2 regions of the Parafrankia sp. FMc2 genome follow, and region 2 is predicted to be linked to the other one. Evidence: riboswitches for the same ligand, from Rfam matches in the RefSeq annotation. Region 2 holds a riboswitch; the other holds the start of a gene.
The links. A riboswitch is a leader RNA that binds a small molecule or an ion and turns the genes downstream of it on or off. The one in region 2 is predicted to bind cobalamin.
Positions count from the first base shown of each region.

Region 1 (3,404 bases), on a different contig from region 2:
CCCATCGGTAGTCCGGGCCGCAGATCATCCGCGCGACGTGCGGCACCACCAGGCCGACGAATGCGACCGGCCCGGCGACCGCGGTCGCGCCTCCCGCGAGCAGCACCACCGCGACGGCGCCGACGGCACGGGCGGCCCACAACCGCGTGCCGAGGCTGCGGGCGAGATCGTCCCCGAGAGCCAGGGCGTTGAGTGTGCGACTCAGGCCCCCCGCGAGAACGAGTCCGACGCCGACGAACGGCGCGACCGTCAGTAGTGCGGCTCCGTCCGCGCGGGTCAGGGAGCCCACGGCCCAGAAACGGAAGTCGTCCATCAACGAGGCGTCACGCAGGGTGATCATCGTCGTGATCCCGCCAAGGAACGCCGTGGTCGCCGCACCAGCGAGCGCGAGCTTGACCGGGGTCGCACCCCCCAGGCCCAGTGAACCGAGGGCGTAGACGAAGACCGCGGCCACCGCCGCGCCGCCGAAGGCGAACCACAGATAGCCGGAGACACCGCTGAGCCTGAAGACGTTGATCGCCACGACGACGGCGAGCGCGGCTCCGGCGTTGATGCCCAGGAGGCCGGGATCCGCCAGGGGATTCCGGGTCAGGCCCTGCATCGCGGCCCCGGCGACCCCCAGCGCCGTTCCCGCGAGCAGGCCGGTCGCCGTTCGCGGAATGCGCAGGTGGTAGACGATCCGTTCCGCATCGGTGACCGGTGCGCCGGACACCGCGTCGAGGACGTCGCCCAGACTGATCGCGTTGACGCCGAGCACGATCGAGGCCCACGTGGCGGCGAGAAGCCCCGCGACGGCGACGAGGAGACCCAGCGATCGACTCCACCCGCCGCGAAGCACCCCCTGACGCATCCGGCGGGTTGAATCGCCTGCCCCCGCACCGGAGGAAGGCGTCTGGGTGGCGGGCGGAGCGAGACTCACCGTCAGTCGACGAGGTCGGGGTGGATCAGCGAGGCCATCTGCTCGACGGCGTGCGCGGTGCGAACCCCGGCGCTTCGGTCGGCGAACAGCGACGGATGGACGGCGTTGTTCCTCACCGCCGTCAACCCGGCGAACGCCGGGTTGTCGACGATCGTGTTCACGTTTCCCATCGCGTCGTCGAGCGTGTAGTCCACCCCGAAGCCGGAGTTGGTGAGAATCACGTCCGGATCGCGCTTGATGAGCTCCTCGGCATCGACATAGATGTTGCGGGTCGACGTCACGTCCTCGAACGCGTTGACGCCCCCGGCGGCCTCGATGATCCTGGTGCCGAAGTCGACCCCGGTGCAGACCTGGAAAGTCCCGTCCTCCTGCGGACGCACGTAGGCGACCGTGGGCTTCTCGGCACCCTTCACCGCCGTCTCGACGGTCGTGATCCGATCCTTGTAGTCGTCGACGAGTGACCGGGCCTTGTCCTCGACGTCAAAGATCTTGCCGATGGTGAGAAGGTCGTCGTACACGGCGTCGATGGACACGTCGGCCGGGTCGACCTCCTGGTCGGTCCTCCCGTCCTCGGTCGGGCAGAACGGCGTCAGGATGTACGACTGGATACCGAGCTTCTCCAGGCTGGCGCGCGTCCCGACACCATCCGGGGTGTCGGCGGCGAACACCGTGCCGTAGCCGGCGAAGACGAAATCGGGCTTCGTGGCCAGGAGTGCCTCGCGGGTGGGATTGTTCTCGCTGTACGGCACCCCCCGCAGGCCGTCCGCATACTCCGGCAGGAACTCGGCGTCGAAGAACGACGAGCCCACCAGACGGTCACCCAGCCCGAGCGCGCTCATCATCTCGGCCGAAGGCTGGTACGTCGCGTACACCCGCTGCGGGGGAGCGGTGACACCGACCTGCCGATCACAGTTCTCCACCGTGACGGCCGCGGCGGACCGGTCTGTCTCGCCCGCGTCATCAGAACCGCAACCGGCGATGAGGGCCATCATCGCGGCGGTGGCCGACACGACGGCTGACTGACGGGTCGCGCGATCCCGAAGGCGAGATCCACGGAAGGGCAGGTGACGGGCGCGCATCAGCGTCCACACCCCTTTCTCGGGGTACTCGCCCCGATCACGGAAGGGTGCGACAGGCCGGGTATCTGACTCGCGGCCATCTCCATGGCCGACTCACAGTGGCGGTACCGTGCCGGATTCACGCCGGCTTCCCCGATACCTGTCGCGAAGCAAGACAGGAGGCTACCAGGGTAGATATGCCTGTTTGGCGAGTGTCGACAACTGAGGCGCAACAGTCATCGGTCCCGGTCGAACCTCCTCCTTCGAGGCTCAGGGTCGGGAAGGCCGCGCGGAGATCGAACGTGGCCACCACGTCAACGGCCGTCCGGCGAACGATCTACGAGACCTGACCGGTTACGTTCGGTCAAGGAGCGACGACCACCGGTGTGCACTCCAAAGCGTCTCCGCCGGCATCTGGCATCTGAGAGGGCGTTTAATTTGCCCTGATTGCGGCTTATGTTCTAGTAGGTGCCTCGCCAGGTTGGGGTGGCTTCGTCCGTTATGCGCCTGGCGAGGTTGTCGATCATGGCTATGTGGATCATGGATTCGGAGCTGGCGGGAAGGGTCTCGTAGTCGCGGGCCAGCCGGCGACGTAGCATGATCCACCCCAGGCTGCGTTCGACGACCCAGCGTGGGAGTGTCTGATCAACGGTGGGTGTGGTCTGGCCCGTGCCGCCGAGGCTGACTCGGCGGGAAGGGACGATCATGAGCGAGACGCTCGATCCCATGCCGACCCCGATCGATCACCAGCAGCTGGCCGCCGAGCTCGTCGCGAAGGCCCGCGCCGAGGGCGTGGACCTCGTCGGGCCTGGGGGGCTGCTGAGCGGGCTGACGAAGTCCGTGCTCGAAACCGCTCTGGAAGTGGAGATGAGCGCGCACCTGGGTTACGACAAGCACGACCCTGCCGGCCGTGACAACGGGAATTCCCGGAACGGGATCCGGACGAAGACGGTCCTGACGGAGATCGGCCCGGTCGAGATCGATGTTCCCCGGGACCGGGACGCCAGTTTCGAGCCGGCGATTGTGCGTAAGCGGCAGCGCCGGTTGAACGGCATCGATCAGATCGTGCTGTCCCTGGCCGCCCGCGGATTGACTACCGGAGAGATCGCCGCGCATTTCGCCGAGGTCTATGGTGCTTCGGTGTCGAAGGACACGATTTCCCGGATCACCGACAAGGTCGTCGCCGAGATGACCGAGTGGCGCAACCGGCCTCTCGACCGCGTCTACCCGGTGATCTTCGTGGATGCGGTGGTGGTCAAGGTCCGTGACGGCCAGGTCGCCAACCGGCCGTTCTACGCCGTCGTGGGGGTGACCGTGCACGGGGAGCGGGACATCCTGGGCCTGTGGGCCGGCGACGGCCACGAGGGGGCGAAGTACTGGCTGCAGGTCCTCACCGAGATCCGCAACCGGGGCGTCGAGGACGTCTG
Region 1 covers NZ_JBFLUG010000135.1:15,326-18,729, forward strand. Annotated here, with positions in the region: gene AB1460_RS29615 (FecCD family ABC transporter permease) at 1-850, opposite strand, end outside; gene AB1460_RS29620 (ABC transporter substrate-binding protein) at 922-1,929, opposite strand; cobalamin riboswitch at 2,037-2,178, opposite strand; partial or broken gene AB1460_RS29625 (transposase) at 2,439-2,609, opposite strand; partial or broken gene AB1460_RS29630 (IS256 family transposase) at 2,683-3,404, shown strand, end outside.
Region 1: linked by a shared signal. The riboswitch ahead of AB1460_RS29620 (ABC transporter substrate-binding protein) and the one ahead of metE (5-methyltetrahydropteroyltriglutamate--homocysteine S-methyltransferase) in region 2 are both predicted to bind cobalamin.

Region 2 (3,404 bases):
CGAGCAGCAGCTTCGGCCGGTCCACCCCCGCGGTCAGGGTGGCGTAGGCACCGCGCAGCGCGTCGAGGACGGCCGCCGGCTGGTCGAGGACGAGCGCCGGCTCGTCGAGCTGGACCCATTCGGCTCCGGCGGCGCGCAGCCGCGCAAGCAGATCGGCGTACAGCGGCACGATCCGGTCCAGCAGCGACAGCGGCTCGAACCCGTCGCCGACCTCGGGAGCTGGCTTGGCCAGCAGGAGGAACGTCACCGGGCCGACCAGAACCGGACGGGTGATCACGCCGGCGTTGCTGGCCTCGGTGAACTCGCGCAGCGGCTTCTCCGGGTCCAGCGCGAAGGAGGTGTCCGGGCCGAGCTCAGGCACCAGGTAGTGGTAGTTGGTGTCGAACCACTTGGTCATCTCCAGCGGCGCCACCTGGTCGTTTCCGCGGGCCATGGCAAAGTAGCGGTCCAGCCTGCCCTGCGGGGTGCTCACGTCCGGGACGGCCTCGCGGTGCCGCGGCGGAACCGCACCCAGCAGGACGGCGGTGTCGAGCACATGGTCGTAGAGCGAGAAGTCGTTGCTCGGGATCTCCTCGACCCCGGCGTCGCGCAGCAGCTGGAGGCGTTCCCGGCGCAGCTGGCGGGTCGTCGCCAGCAGCTGCTCGGCGTCGCTGCTGCCAGCCCAGTACGCCTCGGTCGCCTTCTTCAGCTCCCGCTTGCTCCCCTGTCGGGGGTATCCGTACACCGTCGCGCGACTTGCCGGACCGGTGGTGCTCATGGCCTCTCCTTCGCGAGTCCATTCGACCTCGCGAAAGCGCCAGCACGGCACCGACACCCATCCCGGTCCTGGACGAACGCGGACCAGCAGGTATCGACGGCGCGGACCCGCCCACGAGGCCACAGCCAAACGCGCCCGCGATCGCGGACACGCACAGCGGGCAGGTCTTCGGACTCGCGGGCTCTCCCGATCCGTTCGGATCGGGGTTTCTACTGGCCGTCGCTTCCCAAACCCGGGCCTGGCCGGTGCATCACTGGCCGGGCCCACGCGGGTTCAGTGCTGTCGCGCCACTCCTCTCGGGGTGGCATCGGACGGCGTTCGTTCCCACTCACCGCTGCGGGGCAGTCCCGGATTCGCGCCGGGTTCCCTCTCACGTCTCCCACAGCATCGCCACCCCCGTTGAGGTGAGGAGCTGTGATCGAACCAGCTGCATTCAGCAGCCTAGCAACGGTGGGACGGGCACGTGACCGCGGCCGGCACCGCGGGCGCGGCGCTGGCCACGACACGGCTGGCCGCGGCCGGGCGGAGGAGACGAAGCTCGTGGGTGGCACCCCGTATGATCGTGGGCGCGGTGGGTTCGTCCTCCCGCGGTGGGGTCGGCCCGGGTGGGCTGCCGGAGTGTGCGAGGAACCTCGACATCTCGTGGCAGCGACGGGTGGGCCTGGCAGTGAGGGGACGTCGTAAGAGGGAACCCGGTGCGAGTCCGGGACTGCCCCGCAGCGGTGAGTGGGAACGAACGCCGTCAGTACGCACTGGGTGGATGGTGTACCTGGGAAGCGGCGGCCAGTAGGTTCGTCGGCCGGTCGGCCGACGGTCGTCCGCGAGTCCGAAGACCTGCCCCCCGCCCGCGCGCCGCCGGCGTGCGGGGGTCCGTGACCTCGCGGGTGGGTCGGTGGCCGATGGCGTGTCGCGGGTACGACCGCGGCCGAACGGGCGGGCTGCGCGTCGGTCTCGGGAAAGCCGCCGAGGTGGAATCCGGCATCCGTCCGCCGGCCCCGTGGCGCCCGCCGTCGCGTGGTCGCCTGCCTCCTTCGTACGGCTCACCGACCACGGCGTGCTTCCCGAGGGATGGAACCCATGTCGGTTTCTGGCGACGGCGACGACAGCGACATCGGCACGGTCAGCACAACCGTTCTGGGGTATCCACGGATTGGTCGAGCCCGTGAGCTCAAGGTGGCGACCGAGGCGTACTGGGCGGGTCGTATCGACGCCGCCGAACTGGAACGCACAGGCGCTGCGCTGCGTGCGCAGGTATGGACCGAGCTCGCCGGCGCCGGGCTGGACGCCGTGCCCTCCAACACGTTCTCGTTCTACGACCACGTGCTGGATGCGGCGGTCCTCTTCGACGCGGTTCCCGACCGCTACCGTGGCGTGGCCTCCGCCGCCGCGCGTCCCGGCCGTTCGCTGGAGCTGGACGTCTGTTTCGCCATGGCCCGTGGCGGTGCCGGCCTGCCATCGCTGGAGATGGCCAGCTGGTTCGACACCAACTACCACTATCTTGTGCCCGAGCTCGACCAGGACACCCGGCTCCGGCTGGCCGGGCGCAAGCCGGAACGCGAGTTCACCGAGGCCAGGGCGCTTGGCCTCGACACCCGTCCGGTGCTTGTCGGCCCGCTGACCTTCCTGCTGCTGGCCAGGGCCTCAACCGTCGCGGCGGCCGGCTTCACTCCGCTGGACCTGCTGGACGATTTGGTTGCCGCCTACGCGGATCTGCTTGGCCGGCTGGCCGCGGCGGGCGCTACCTGGGTGCAGCTCGACGAGCCGGCGCTGGCCCGCGACCTGTCGGAGCGGGAGCTCGTGGGGCTGCGCCGCGCCTACACGGCACTGGCTGCGGTGCCGGCGCGACCGAAGCTTCTCGTCTCCACCTGCTTCGGCGAGATCGGCGCGGCTCTGCCAGTGCTCGCGTCGGTCGGTGTCGAGGCGATCGGGCTGGACTTCGTGGCCGCGCCTGGCAACCTGGCCGCGCTCGCCGGCATCGGCGGCATCGGCAGGACGACGATCGTCGCGGGCCTCGTCGACGGCCGGAACGTGTGGCGCACGAATCTGCCGGCCGCGTTGTCGACCTGCGTCCCGTTGCTGGGGCTCGCCGGCGACCTGGTGGTGAGTACCTCGTGCTCACTGCTGCACGTGCCGCTCGACCTCACCCTGGAGCGGGGCCTCGAGGCCGCGCTGGCGGACCGGATGGCCTTCGCCCGGCAGAAGGTCGAGGAGGTGGTGCTGCTCGGCCGGGCTCTGCGCGAGGATCTGCCAGCCGTGTCCGCCCAGCTCACCGGTGCCGAGTCGCGCCGCACGGCCGTGCTGGCCGGTCTTGTCGACGACGGGGTCCGGGCCCGGGTCGCGTCGGTCAGTGGTGACGGGCCGGGCCGGGTGGCGCGGGAGATCCGGGCCGGAGCGCAGACGCGGGCGCTTGGCCTGCCGGTACTGCCGACGACGACGATCGGGTCGTTCCCGCAGACCACGGCGATCCGCGCGGCCCGCGCGTCCTGGCGCGGCGGGGAGATCGCGGAGGCCGCCTACATCCGGGCGATGGAGAACGAGATCGACCAGCTCATCGCGTTACAGGAGGACATCGGCCTCGATGTGCTCGTGCACGGCGAGCCGGAGCGCAACGACATGGTCCAGTACTTCGCCGAGCAGCTCGCCGGCT
Region 2 covers NZ_JBFLUG010000018.1:32,250-35,653, forward strand. Annotated here, with positions in the region: gene metE (5-methyltetrahydropteroyltriglutamate--homocysteine S-methyltransferase) at 1-757, opposite strand, end outside; cobalamin riboswitch at 899-1,170, opposite strand; cobalamin riboswitch at 1,439-1,593, shown strand; gene metE (5-methyltetrahydropteroyltriglutamate--homocysteine S-methyltransferase) at 1,835-3,404, shown strand, end outside.